3 regions of the Bacteroides zoogleoformans genome follow, and region 1 is predicted to be linked to each of the others. Evidence: riboswitches for the same ligand, from Rfam matches in the RefSeq annotation. Region 1 holds a riboswitch; each other region holds the start of a gene.
The links. A riboswitch is a leader RNA that binds a small molecule or an ion and turns the genes downstream of it on or off. The one in region 1 is predicted to bind cobalamin.
Positions count from the first base shown of each region.

Region 2: linked by a shared signal. The riboswitch ahead of C4H11_RS11210 (TonB-dependent receptor) and the one ahead of C4H11_RS08790 (ribonucleoside-diphosphate reductase subunit alpha) in region 1 are both predicted to bind cobalamin.
Region 3: linked by a shared signal. The riboswitch ahead of C4H11_RS10010 (TonB-dependent receptor plug domain-containing protein) and the one ahead of C4H11_RS08790 (ribonucleoside-diphosphate reductase subunit alpha) in region 1 are both predicted to bind cobalamin.

Region 1 covers NZ_CP027231.1:2,127,243-2,131,923, reverse strand. The annotation lists gene C4H11_RS08790 (ribonucleoside-diphosphate reductase subunit alpha) at 1-2,051, opposite strand, end outside; cobalamin riboswitch at 2,122-2,339, opposite strand; gene C4H11_RS08785 (hypothetical protein) at 2,731-3,135, shown strand; gene C4H11_RS08780 (YgjP family zinc-dependent metalloprotease) at 3,156-3,863, opposite strand; gene C4H11_RS08775 (head GIN domain-containing protein) at 4,122-4,681, shown strand, end outside.
Region 2 covers NZ_CP027231.1:2,680,698-2,685,378, reverse strand. The annotation lists gene cbiB (adenosylcobinamide-phosphate synthase CbiB) at 1-501, shown strand, start outside; gene C4H11_RS11215 (putative transporter) at 530-2,218, opposite strand; cobalamin riboswitch at 2,527-2,735, opposite strand; cobalamin riboswitch at 2,781-2,987, shown strand; gene C4H11_RS11210 (TonB-dependent receptor) at 3,122-4,681, shown strand, end outside.
Region 3 covers NZ_CP027231.1:2,422,081-2,426,761, reverse strand. The annotation lists gene C4H11_RS10015 (YncE family protein) at 1-823, opposite strand, end outside; gene C4H11_RS10010 (TonB-dependent receptor plug domain-containing protein) at 837-2,816, opposite strand; cobalamin riboswitch at 2,922-3,111, opposite strand; gene C4H11_RS10005 (nucleoside deaminase) at 3,194-3,610, opposite strand; gene C4H11_RS10000 (hypothetical protein) at 3,826-4,059, opposite strand; gene C4H11_RS09995 (S41 family peptidase) at 4,315-4,681, shown strand, end outside.

The DNA.
Region 1 (4,681 bases):
CCCGTCTGCCAGTCGCTTCCTTCAAAACAGGCGTACTTTCCTTTCTCCTTGGCCAGCTCCATGCTGGCACGGATGGCGGCATAGTTGATGCGCTCGAACACCTTATCCATGAAGCGGAGATGTTCTTCGCTCTCCCAACGGATGCCGCGCAGGGCGAGCGCATGGTGATAGCCGCTGACGCCCAGACCGATGCTGCGGTAGCGGTGGTTCGTGATTTGCGCGAAAGGCAACGGGTAGAAGTTCAAGTCGATGACGTTGTCCAATGCCCGGACCACGGTTGCCACCTTTTCCTGCATGCGCTCCTCATCCTCCAAAGGCAAGTGCCCCAACGAGAGGCTGGCAAGGTTGCAGACCACAAAGTCGCCGGGGCGGACCGTCTTCACCACCACCGTATCGCCATCCGTCGTCCGGATATCGGTAGAGACGGATTCGATGGCCGACATGTTCTGCGCTATCTCCGTGCAGAGGTTGGAGCAGTAGATGATGCCTTTATGGGGATTGGGGTTGGCCCGGTTCACCGTATCACGGTTAAAAGTAAAGGGTGTGCCTGTCTCCACGGCGGAACGGAGTATCAGCCTCACGATGTCTTTCAGGCTCATGCTGCGGCGGGATAGGCGCGGGTCGTTCACGCAGTCCCGATACCTCCGCTCCCACTCTTCTCCGTAATAATCTTCGAGGCAATAGCCTTTCACGGTCATGATTTCATTGGGGCAGAACAGGTGCCATTGGTTGTTCAGGTCTTCTTTCGCCATCTGCCAGAAGAGGTCGGGATAGCACACGGCGGGAAAAATGTCGTGCGCCTTCATGCGGTCGTCTCCGTTGTTGGTGCGGAGCTGCAAGAATTCGGGCAGGTCTTTGTGCCAAACATCGAGGTAGACGGCCACGGCACCCTGCCGCATTCCCAATTGGTCGACGGCCACGGCAGTGTCGTTCACCAGCTTCATCCAGCGGATGACACCTCCGGCCACGCCTTTGAAGCCCCGGATGTTTCCACCCGTGGCGCGCACCTTGCCGAAGTACATGCCCATGCCGCCGCCGAACTTGCTTACGGTGGCAAAGTTGTCGATGCTGCGGTATATGCCTTCGAGGCTGTCGGGCACGGTATCGATAAAGCAACTGGAGAGCTGATGGTAGGGCTTCCGGGCATTGGAAAGGGTGGGCGTTGCCATGGTCACTTCCAGCAGGCTCAGCATATCGTAGAATTTCTTCACCCACTGCAACCGGTCGTGCTTTTCGGGCAGGGCCAGATGCAAGGCGATGCCCAGAAACATTTCCTGCACCGACTCCATCAGCTCCGCCGAGCGTGTGCGGATGAGGTATCGCTTATAGAGCAAGTCCAGCCCCGAATAGTTGAAGAGCTTGTCGCGTTCGGGACGGATAAAGCCGAAGGCCATTTCTATCTCTTGCCTCGAATAGGCATTGAGTATATAGCTGCCGTACAAAGCCTCGTCCGTGAGATAGCATAGTTTGTCGTAGTAGGATTGGACATCCGCTTTCTCCGTCTGCACTTTCAGTTCTTTCGTCATACGGAAGTTGAGCAGCCGGGCGGCGATAAACTCCCAGTCGGGAGCTTCCTGCGTGGTGAGTTCCACGGCAGCCTTGATGAGCATCGCCAGCCGTTCTTCGGCCGCCATGTCGGGCTTGCAGAAGCCTGCGAACTTCTCGGCCAAGACGTTCAGGCTGTATTCACTTCCCGGAAAGTCGTTTTGTATCTCTTTCAGCACATCGACTATGGCCTCGTCTTTTGTTCCATTGACAATCTGCGTGAGGGCTTTCCTCCGTTCGGTGCGCTGCCAGCGATAAAGTATGTAGCTTTTGGCCTCGGCATAGAAGCCGTGTTCCATCAAACTGCGCTCCACCTCGTCCTGAATGCACTCCACCGCACGTTTGTCTTCGTTCCGGTTCAAGAACTGCTCCACTTCATCGGTTACGGCATGAAGGGCTTCGTCAGTAATGTCCTTGCCCGTGCCAACAAAACTTTTGCGTATGGCAATGGCTATTTTCTCTCTGTTATAGGACTCCACAGTCCCATTCCTTTTAACTATCTGCATGTGATGTTTTTAGATTTGAATAAAAATACTCGTACACAGTTTGCCACCGTTCCCTAATCCCACGAGCGGAACCGGCTTTTCGAGAATGGCAGGTCTTCTGACTGACTCCTCGTTTCCAACGCCTTCCCGCAATCTCAAACGCTGTTTTCAAGAATGCAGTGGCAACAGGTTGTGCCGGAAATTTCGGCGGAGCTTCACAGCAGCGGGACTGTCCGGGATTTCCACCCGATTCCCTTTTAATCCGGACGGCGGGAAAATCCGCCCGAAACCATTGTGGGGCAAAGATAGCACAAATTGTAATTATTACATTATTAAATCTACTTAAAAGTACAGATTCCCACTCTCGGAAAGAAAAGGCATTCACTGCGAAAAATATTACCAAAAAAAGAGCGCTTGAAAGAGGCAAGAGAAGACGAAAAAGAAGAAAGAGGATCAGTTCCGTATCGAGGCTACCTAAGTCCTATACTTAGGGTATCTATATAATACTTTGGTCAACCCCTCTCAGAAGTGTTTCTGGCGAGGGATGGAGCGCATCCCCGTTTCTCTCGAAGAAAGAGGTTTCGGGCATGATAAACAATCGGTACATCCGCTCCCCTTTCCTCATTCTATTATACACTGAAAAGCAGTCAATCCGAATTTATTCGCTACATTTGCAGCATTCTCTAAACAAACTCCAACTATGACACACCGTCTGAACACCAACAAGCAGTTTATGGTAGGTAACGGCATCCTTGCTTTCGCCGTGATTTTTGTAGTCGTCATCTTCGTTTACATGAGTATGAGGTTGCAGCAAAAGAAAGAGGAGAACCGAAGCTTCGCAGAGACATACACCATCACACTGACCAAAGGGTTCGCCGGTGACTCGCTCTCCCTGCTCGTCAACGACAGCCTGCTGACAAAGCTGAGAATCACGGAAGAACCGTTTGAAATGGAAGTGAAGCGCTTTGCTGAACAAAGCGCACTGATGATTGTGGACAACCTCACCGACCGGCTCTTCTTGTTTGAATTGAGCGAGAAGGGAGGCAACTACCGGTTCGAAAAAGAGAACGGAGAGGTGAAACAACTGTCGCAGACGCAGGACTGACAGCCGGAGGCACGCACACCTCAAAACTCCGTGCGATATTGCTTCAATTCCATGCGCAAGGCTTCCGCTCTGCCCTCCGTCAGCTTGTCTAATAAAGCCCAAAAGCGTTCGCCGTGGTTCATTTCGCGGGTATGCGCCAACTCATGAAGCAATACGTAATCTATCAGATGCTTGGGAAGAAGAACCAAATAATAGGAAAGATTGATGTTGCCACGCATGGAACAACTGCCCCAACGCCCGCTGCTGGAGTTAATCTTCACACTCTTATAAGGCAGGTTGTGCTTCACGGAAAGCATATACAGACGGGGAGGAAGAACAATCTTCGCATTACGCCGCAGGGCCTCCTCAATCACCTTGCGCAACCAAGATTGCAGGTTTCTGTCCGAGAAATCCGCATCCGGCGGACAGATAATCTCCATTTCGCCTAACTCCGAACGGGACAAGAAACGTGCCCTCTGCCCTGCCACCAAAGTCAGCTTAAAGAACTCCGTATCGATACGGTAATCCAAATCTATCAACTTGCGGTTCTGTTTCTCTCCGGCAGCCCTCAAGCGCGGACGAAGCTCCTCCAAAGCTCTCTTCACCTCGGCAAGAGACGTTCCGGGAGGCACCGTGACGTGGACACCGTCTTCCCTCGTCCGAAAGATGAGACGACGCGCACGGGCATTGATGCGAATAAGCATACGCCCGAACTCCTTGTCTTCCAATATGTGTTCCTTATGTTCCATAATGACAAGGCAAAAGAACGAAGATTTGACCGGAAAAACAAGTATTCGCCCGCCAAAAGCGAACGGGGTGTCCGATAACGAACACACCTTTAAAATCATATCACACTAATATACAACAGATTAACATTATGGCATGAAAATTGAGTCAAGTATGCTGACGAAGTTCCTTTCAAAAAAAAGCGCATCTGCATGCAACTTTTACGAAAAGTACTGCGTCTAACAAATAAAGACGAATACCAAATCAAAAAAAGAACGAAAATGAAGAGCTTAACAACAATCATTACAATCGCTTTCTTGGCTTTCTCCACCACCGCCTGTTCGCAACAGCACAGTTACTATTCGAGAGGTTTCTTTAAAGGGAAAACTATAAAGGCCAGCAAGAACTATGTGACGAAAGTCATCAAAACGGACAACTTCATCAGATTGAGCGTAGCCGGCAGTCCGGACGTCAGCTATACGCAAAAAGCCGGCAAACCGGAAGTGAAAGTGTACACTTCGGACAACATCATAGACCTGCTGGACATCCACGTGAAGGACAATACACTTCACATCGGTTTTAAGAAGAATGTAAGCGTAACCTACGGCAAGCTGGAGATTAGCGTTTCAGCAGAGAAATTGAACGGAATTGCCGTGGCAGGTTCGGGAGATGTGGAGCTGGCCAACGGACTGAAAACAGATGAACTCAAAATCTCCGTGGCAGGTTCGGGCAACATCAGCGGAGATAACATTTCCTGCACAGACCTCAGCATCTCCATCGCCGGTTCGGGCGACATCAACAGCAGCAACATCACTTGCAATAACCTCAAAACCTCCATTGC
Region 2 (4,681 bases), 550 kb from region 1:
ACACTTGCCGAAAACCTCAGCGACGGGGTAATGGCTCCTCTGTTCTGGTATCTGTTGCTGGGCGTTCCCGGCATGCTCGCTTATAAAATGGTGAATACATTGGACTCCATGATAGGCTATCAGAATGAACGTTACCACCGCTTCGGCTGTTTTGCCGCCCGTATGGACGATGTAGCCAACTACATTCCCGCCCGTCTGACCGCCTTTCTGATGGTGCTTGTCGCCGGACGACCTTCTTTGCTCCTCTTCGTCGCCCGATATGGCAAGCAGCATGCCAGTCCCAACTCCGGCTATCCGGAAGCCGCCCTCGCCGGTATTCTGGACTGCCGCTTCGGAGGTCCTCACGACTATTTCGGCGAAGAGGTGTGGAAACCTTACATCGGAACCAATCCCCGGACGCTGACAACAGAAGATATGCAATTGGCCGTACGCATCAATCGTCGTGCCGAGTCTTTGATGATTCTGCTTGTCATCCTGTCCGCCACACTGCTATACTTGTGAAGTCAAGAGCCGGATAAAATTTATATCCTCACCCCAACACCAGTATCAGCATCTGAGCCGTGAGCACCCGCAGAAACATGGTCAACGGATAAACCGTGGCATAGCCTACGGCAGGAGCGTCGCAAGAGGTCAGTTCCGAAGAATAGGCCAATGCCGGCGGATTGGTGTTCGCACCGGAAAGCACACCGATGAGCGTGAAATAATTCAGCTTCCATAAATAACGTCCCACCACGCCGGCAATGAGCAAAGGCAACACCGTGATGATGGCGCCATAAGCAATCCACACATAACCGCCTTCATGAATGATGGTATCTACAAAACCTTTTCCTGCCCCGAGTCCCACACAAGCCAGAAAGAGAGAAATCCCGATTTCGCGTATCATCAGATTGGCGCTCATCGTGGTATAAGTTATCAGCTTGTAGCGCGGCCCGAAACGGCTGATAAGAATGGAGACGATGAGCGGTCCTCCCGCCAGTCCCAGCTTCACGGGTTGCGGAATGCCGGGAAACATGAAAGAAATGCTTCCCAATATACAGCCCAAGGCAATGCCCAGAAAGATGGGAATGAGATTGGGATGGTTCAGCCGCTTCAACGAGTTGCCCAGCACCTTCTCGGCATGCCCCATCGCAAGTTCGCTGCCCACAACCGTCACCCGGTCACCCATCTGCAATTGCAGGTGCGGGGCCGCCACCAAATCGACGCCCGAACGGTTCACGCGCGTGATGCTCGCTCCGAAATTCTTGCGTATCTTCAGTTGCGCCAGCGACTTACCGTTCAGCTCGGGTTTGGTGATAAGAAAACGGCGGGATATCAGCTTCTTGTCCACCTTCTCCCACTCCACCGTGATTCTTCTGCCCAGAAAGGCGATGATAGCCTCCACGTCCTTGGGGTCGGCAATGAAGAGAATCTCGTCTCCTACATGCAGCACCGTGTCGGCACTTGCCAGCTCCGCTTCTCCGTCGCCTCCGCAATGGCGTATGCGCGAGATGACAAACGCGCGGTTCAGCAACGGCTTCGCCTCTTTTATCTTCTTGCCTTCTATGGCTTCATTGCGTATCTCCACAGAGACGGGGCTGACCGTCAGCTCCTGCTGCTGCCCCAATCCGCATTCGGCTTCCTTCTCTTCCCTGCCCGCATCTACACGGAACAGAAACTTCAGTGCCAGCAGTGACAGAATGCAGCCGATGACGCCCAACGGATAGGCCACGGCATAGCCCAAAGCTATTTCAGGCGCGTCTGCTCCGCTCAAGTCACTGTTGGCTTGCTGGGCGGCACCCAGCCCCGGAGTGTTCGTCACTGCCCCGGACAAGATACCTACCATTGTGGTAATGGGTATATCTGTAAGTATATGAAGCAGGACGGCAATCAGTACGCTGACGAAAACAGCCAGCATGGCCAGCATATTCAGCGTAAGCCCGCCTTTTTTGAAAGCAGAGAAAAAACCGGGGCCTACTTGCAGGCCGATGGAATATACAAAGAGAATCAGTCCGAACTCCTTCAGGAAGTGCAGCAGATGTTCGTCCAGATTCAAGTTGAAGTGCCCGAAAACGATACCCACAAACAATATCCAAGTGACACCCAACGAAATGCCCGCCACCTTCACCTTTCCCAACATAATGCCGAAAGCGATGACGAGTGCCAGAATAAGAACGGAGTGAGCCACTCCACCTCCCCAAAGATCGGGATAACCCTCAAAAAGGTTTCTTAATAAATCCATAGTTTCTAAATTATTATATTAAAACAATCGATAATCGGGCTTTGAGAAAGAATGTAAAGTATCCCCACAGAAATCACTTCTCCGGGGATACACACTTTACACATTGAAACAGCTATTAATATAGGCCTATTGCCGTGTTTTCCCTGCCATCAGCCATAGACTGATTCAATATCGGGTTCGATTTCATTTGAGTATATCGCACTCTACGGTGCACTAAAATGCAGACATGCCCCGGTTGCAGGCATACCTTTCAAAATCCGAATGTTGACAATTGTTCCTTGCACTGTCTTCCTAATCCCACGAGTAAAGGCAGCATTTAATGAATGGCAGGTCTTCTGACTGACTCCTAATCTTGAAGCCTTCCCGATACATGCGGTGCAAGTATCAGTGGCAAAGGTTCTTTTCAAGACATCAACAGAGCTTCACAGCAGCGGGACTGTCCGGGATTCACACCCGATTCCCTTTTAATCCGAATGACGGAAACGTTCATCCGGAACCGATTCAAACGCAAAGATAATGGAAATAGTAAGCAATACAAAAAAAAGACGTTTATTTTTTTCTTATCTTTGCCGCCGGTTTTGGTTCGCATCCTCCATTCCATGGAGAGAAACGCGATGAAAAGGGAATCAGGTGCAAATCCTGAACAGACCCGCTGCTGTAAGTCCTTTCAACATCTTTGAGTATTCTGCAAGCCACTGTCCGCCGATAAGGACGGGAAGGCATTCAAAGAGGGATAAGTCAGAAGACCTGCCAAGACGATACGGTTTTAGCGCTTTCGGGAAGAATAAAGCAACAAAACATCGAGTCGAGGTTTTCCTGTTTCATTTTATAATGAGAGAATCTTTCTCTTTGTTCTTTTTCGCCTCCTTTGAAAGTAAGTTTATAATGCCTAAAGGAATCGGAATGAGAATAACCGCCTATCTGTCATTGATATTCATCATGCTGCTGCCTGCCTGTATTACGGCGCAGAATAAAGTCACTCTATCCGGGAAAGTCACCGACCGGAACGGAAGTCCCATCGCTCAGGCTGCCATTGCCGTAGAGGGCACAACGTATGGGACGTATTCCGATGACTCCGGCAGATATTCGCTGCAAGTGGCTGCGGGCAGACACACCTTCGTGGCCTCCTTTTTGGGCTATCACGCCGTGAAGCAGTCTCTTGACATCCGGCAGGACAAAAAGCTTAATTTCACATTGCAGGAAAATGCCGTGGCGCTGAATGCCGTAGAAGTCTATGGCAAAACCCGGACGCAGAAAATCAAGGAAGGCGCTTTCACCGTCAGTGCCCTCGACGTAAAGCCGATGGTAAATTCGTTGAATAACCTTAATAATCTGGTGAACCGCACAACCGGCATCAAGGTCAGAGAGGAAGGCGGGGTCGGCTCTGACTTCGATCTCTCCATCAACGGGATGTCCGGCAACTCCATCCGCTATTTTCTGGACGGAATGCCGCTGGATGCCAAAGGAAGCGGCGTTTCATTGGCAAATCTGCCGGTCAATATCATAGACAGGATTGAAATATACAAAGGCGTGGTTCCGGCATTTCTGGGAGCCGATGCACTGGGAGGCGCCATTCATATCATTACGAGGCAGGAAAAGAAACATTTTCTGGATGCTTCTTACAGCGTCGGCTCTTTCCACACCCACCGCGCCGACCTCAACGCGCAAATCGCAGAACCCAAGACAGGGCTTATCATCAGGCCTACCGCAGGTGTGAACTATTCGAAGAACGACTATCGGATGAAAGACGTAGAGATGCGCGACGAAAGCGGAGATAACTTCATCATCGGCAATCCCAAACGCTTCCACGATGCCTACTTCTCGCTGTGGGGGCAGATAGAGGCCGGAGTAACCGGAAAAAAATGGGCGGACGAGCTCTTCGTCTCAGCTTCTTATTCCCGGACAGACAAGGAATTGCAGACAGGCTCCGTACAGAGTAAGGTGTATGGAATGGCCGAAAGGAAGTCGGACGCATGGAACGTGGCGGCACGCTATCGCAAACGGCATTTCATTCTGAAAGACATGCAGTTGAGCGCCTCCTTCTCTCATACCCGGGATCATTCCCTGACCATCGACACTGCCTACCGCAAGTATTACTGGGATGGCGGCTACATTGTGAGCCAGCGCAACGAGATTATGGGCAGACAACCTTCCATGCGCCACTACAAAAGGCCGCTGACCATCATGCGCACCAACCTCGACTATCGGCTGAACGACCGCCATAACCTCAACCTGAACTATCACTTGAGCCGCATCGGAAACGACCGGTACGATGAGATCGACGAAGAGTTCACGCCTTCGAACGACGCCGTGACCAAACACATCATAGCCCTTTCCTACAACCAATTGCTGCTTGATGGGAAGATGAACAACGTGTTCTTTCTAAAAGATTACATCAACCACCCGAACATCCGACAGACCGACCGGCCCGGTGTCACAGGTTCCCGAAATGTGCAAGGCTCC
Region 3 (4,681 bases), 290 kb from region 1:
TCGCCACGTCGAGAGCATCGCAAACGGTATCGGTACGCGGGTCGATGACGTAGGTCTTGGAATGTACACCATAGTAGTCGCCTCGCGATGAAACCCAGATGTAGCCCTGCCGGTCTACCTCTAACCGATGAAGGTTGATGGCCACATCGATGGTGTTGACGACGCGGAAAGTCTGCAAGTCGATGACAGACACGGTGCGGTCGTAGTTGGGGAAGCGGTAACCGCCCGAGTTGGCCACGTAGAGCCGGCCGTCGTAAACCACCAGTTCATCGGGTTGATACCCCACGTTGCAAGTATCTACAACAGCCAGGCGGTCGATGTCTATCTTGGCCACGTATCCCAAGCGGGCATTGGGGTCTAACTGCACGGGGCCGGCGTAAGAACTGACATAAGCATAACGGCCGGAAAAGGTGATGTAGCGGCAGTTGGGAATGGAGATTTGAGTGATGTGCCGCGCATCGGTCTGGTTCATCACCTCCACGAAGTGAGAGCAGTTGATGACCGCCCATATCTTGCCGTCGTAAATCTGTATGTCGTTGCCCACGTCGCCCAACTCTTGCACCACACCCGGATTGGCTTGCGCATAAATATTGCGGATGTACTTGCCCGTCAAGGCGTCGTAGTAGTCGAGGGTGCACTTGTTCGATCCCATGTTCCCCTCGTTGAGCAGGAAGAACCCTTTAATGTCGGTGCTTAGATCCTCCGGCGAGGGCTCCACCTGCTCCTCCTGATGAGGGATGATGTTCTCGTCGTCGCTGCGGCAGGCAGATACTGACAGGCTGAGTGCAAAGCAAAACAGAAAATACCTTAAGAGTTTCTCCATATTTCCTCCTTTTTTATATGATGACGTTCAGTTTTATCTTGAAGTTAGTACCCGGCATGGGATAGCACTGCACCACTTCGTATTGCTGATTGAAGATATTATTGACTTCGGCCGTAACTCGTAACACCCACCTGCGGAAAGGGAAACTGCACGACAGCGACAGGTCGCTGGTATACCACGGCTTGGTGTAATTCTCCGGAATGTTGGCGCTCGCCTCGTAGCGCTCGCCGGTGTAGATGAAGCTGTAATTGGCCGTCCATTGGCGATAGGCGGCGGTGATGATGGCCGAAAAGGCATGCCACGGGACGTAGGGCAATTGTCCGCCGTAGAAGCGGCTTTTCTTGTCCGTATGGTCCATCGCCTTGTTGTAAGTGTATGTGACGTGAGAAGACACATCGGCCTTTCCCAAGCGCCAGTCTGCCTTTACCGAGGCATCAAGTCCCCAAATATGGCACAAGCCGAAGTTCATCATTGTCCAGCGGAACTGGTTGCTGGTGGGCATAGCCACGATTTTATCCTCCACTTCGTTGTAGTAGCCGTCGGCTTGCAACTCTATCCTTTTGAGGATGCGGCCGGGCCGGGACTTGCCGTATGTAAGCCCGACGTCGTACTGCGTGGTGTATTCGGGCTTCAATTCCTTGTTGCCGATGAAGGTATAATAGAGGTCGTTGAACGTGGGCATGCGGAATATGCGTTTGTAGAAAGCGCGAAGTGCAAGTTGGTCGGTCGAGGTGACGAATGGCTTGTAGCTGAATGCCACGGTGGGAGTCAGCTTGCTTTTATCGCCGGCCGCCCCGCCGCTCTTGCGGGTATGGTCGGCGGCATAAGTATGGAGCAGCGAGAATTGTGCGGAGAGCCTGTCCCAATGCAGACTTGCAGACAGGGCGGATAGAAACGTCCACCGTGTAGGATAGACAAAGTTCACGAGGTCTGCATTAAGATGGTTGTACTGTATGTCGTTGGAGAGGGAGACCGACCACCATTCGCATACATCATAGAGGTGCGAGGCCGAGAAGTAGGCTTCGGTCTGGCGATAATGGTTGTCGGTGTACATCGTGGTCACATCCAGCCGCGGGTCGCTGAGATAGTGCAGGTAATCGTAAGCCGCTTTGACATTTGCAAGCAGTGTATAACGGTCGGTGAATTGGCGGCGCAGCGAACCTTGTCCGAACACCGAGGTGTCCCATTGACGGTCTTGATGGCGGAACTTGCCGGGTTCTTCGCGCACGGCGGCACCGGGGAAGCCGCGTTCGCTGTTGTAGAAATAAACCTTGGCACGCCACTCGCCGCGGGGAATCCGGCCGAACAAAGCTGTCTCCATACGAAAAGCACGCACATCGCCGTTATGGCGTACCTCGGTGGTATCGTATCCGTTCTTTTTGGCATAGCGGAAACGGTAGCGTCCCGAAGTAGTCATATACTCGGTGCTGAGCTGGGAGCTGAGGTTGTCGGAAAGCTTATGTTCCCACAGGACAGAAGGGTTATAGGTGTCAAACGACCCGGCTTTGAGTGCAATATTGAGGTTATCTTTCTTGTCTTTCCCGGCAAATTCGGGCTTGCGTGTCTGCAGATAGACGGCCGATGCCGATGCGAAATCTCTGGCGGGTTGCAGAATGGTGGACTTTTGCCCGTTGTAGAGTTGCAGAGCCTCCATATTATCGAGTGAAAAGCGGCCTAAATCTATCTGACCGTTCTGCGCATTGCCCAGTTGTACGCCATCATAGAAAACTCCCGTATGGTTGGTGCCTAAAGAACGCACGTTGACGGTTTTCAGTCCGCCGATACCGCCATAGTCCTTGATTTGTACACCTGCGAAGTAACGCATGGCGTCGGCCACGCTGTGAACGCTCAGTCGTTGAAGCTCCTTGCCCGAGAGTTGTTGTACGGGGATAACGGCATGCCCGGTCTGCCGGGCGGTGATGACTACTTCCGATAGATGTTGGATACTGTCGAGGCGGCTCGGTCTGTCCGTCCCCCCGACACGCTGTGCCATGGCACACTCTGCGAGTGTACACAATGCAAGCGCCGATAGCAGGCGCTTGCTACGTATGAATATTCTTCTTGACATTTTTCAATCTTAGCCCATCCCGAGGGTGCTTTGAATGACAACGCAAAGGCAGGTCTTCTGACTTGTCGCCCGGTGGCAAACGTCTTCCCAAGAATCTCAGTGACATTGTGCTTGCCCGGAAACGCGACTTACAGCTGCAGGACAGTTCGGGATTTACGCCCGATTCCCTTTTAATCATCCGGTTGTGTGAAATTGAAAGTCCCAAGCAGGACAAAATCCAACAAACGCGATGAACCAAATGCGGTATAAAGGTATGATTTTTTCTTAAAAACAGCAAAGTTTTTTTAAGAAAAAATCATAAGTCAGCGACGCTTCGCAATAAAGAACTCTTTCATCAATCCGGCACACTCTTCTGCAAGTATTCCTTTCAGCACTGCCGTTTTGGGATGCAATGCTTGCGGCGCATAATGCAGATATCCCCGCTTCGCGTCTTCGGCGCCAAACACCAAGCGTCCCACTTGCGCCCAAGCGATGGCGCCGGCACACATCACACAAGGTTCCACCGTGACATAAAGCGTACATTCGTTCAGGTATTTCCCTCCAAGAGTCGCGGCAGCGGCAGTGATGGCCTGCATCTCGGCATGAGCCGTGACGTCGGTCAATGTTTCCGTCAAGTTATGTGCACGGGCCACGATGCGATCCTTGCATACCACTACAGCCCCCACGGGAACCTCTCCCCGCTCACCGGCCTTTTGCGCTTCAAGAAGCGCCTGCTTCATATAAAATGTATCGTCCACGAAAATATCTGATTTATTCTATCGGTTTGTCCTCATTCATTCTTGCTCCGCATATCCTCCGTATCAGCTCCGTATAACCTCCGTATATCCTCCGTATCAACTCCGTATCAACTCCGTATAACCTCCGCATAACCTCCGCTCCTATAGATACGGAGCAGGTACGGCTCCGACAGGGTTTTGATACGGCAAAGGTTCCTTCACCTCCTCATATCATGTTCGCCGAACAAGGTCGGATAATCCTCTTCCATGTTTTTATGGATGAACATGAGGATAGTCTCGCGCAGCCAACGCGACTTGTTCGTTATCTTATACTTTTCCAGATAACGGTCCACAATCCGCTGTTCTTCTTCGCTCATCAGGCAGACCATGCGCTGCTCGCGTTTCGGTTCTTCGGGCGTTGCTTTCACACACGCTTTGTCTCTCTTTCTCATTTCTTTTGCAAAATTACTTTTACTTCCGCAAAAACAAAACGAACCGGCATGTTTTTTACGCCCCGGACAACCTACAGGAATGTTTATCGAACAAATAAGGCGTCGGGACAAGAGAAAGGCTATAGTGTTTCTGCCGGCCGGTATTTTGACAGCAAATTGAAATCAACCGCTCGCCAAATCATAAGTTTTTCTTAGAATCATTTCTACTTAACGATTAAATATGTATTTTTGGGAGCCATTAAAAAACTTAGAAAAATGAAACTGAAACATTATTTTATTTTCATCCTGTTCACATTGACAACAATAGGTCTTGGTTCGTGCCACGATGATGACGACGCCATTCAGCCCGGCATAACCGGCCAAAGCTGGCAAGAAGGAAAGGCGGTAGAAATTACTCCGGGCGAAATATTGTCCGTCACATTCAATGCTGCGGCCAAATGGACGGCTACCACGAACTCTGATTGGTGCACCATACTTACTCCGTCGGGCGAAAAAGGGCCAAGCACGTTGAAGCTTTCAACAACCACCGGCACCTCCGAGGTGCGTACTTCGACCATCAGCATCAAAGTGGACGGATATTCCACCATAAACTTTGATGTAAAGCAAAACATCGGTGAAGCCC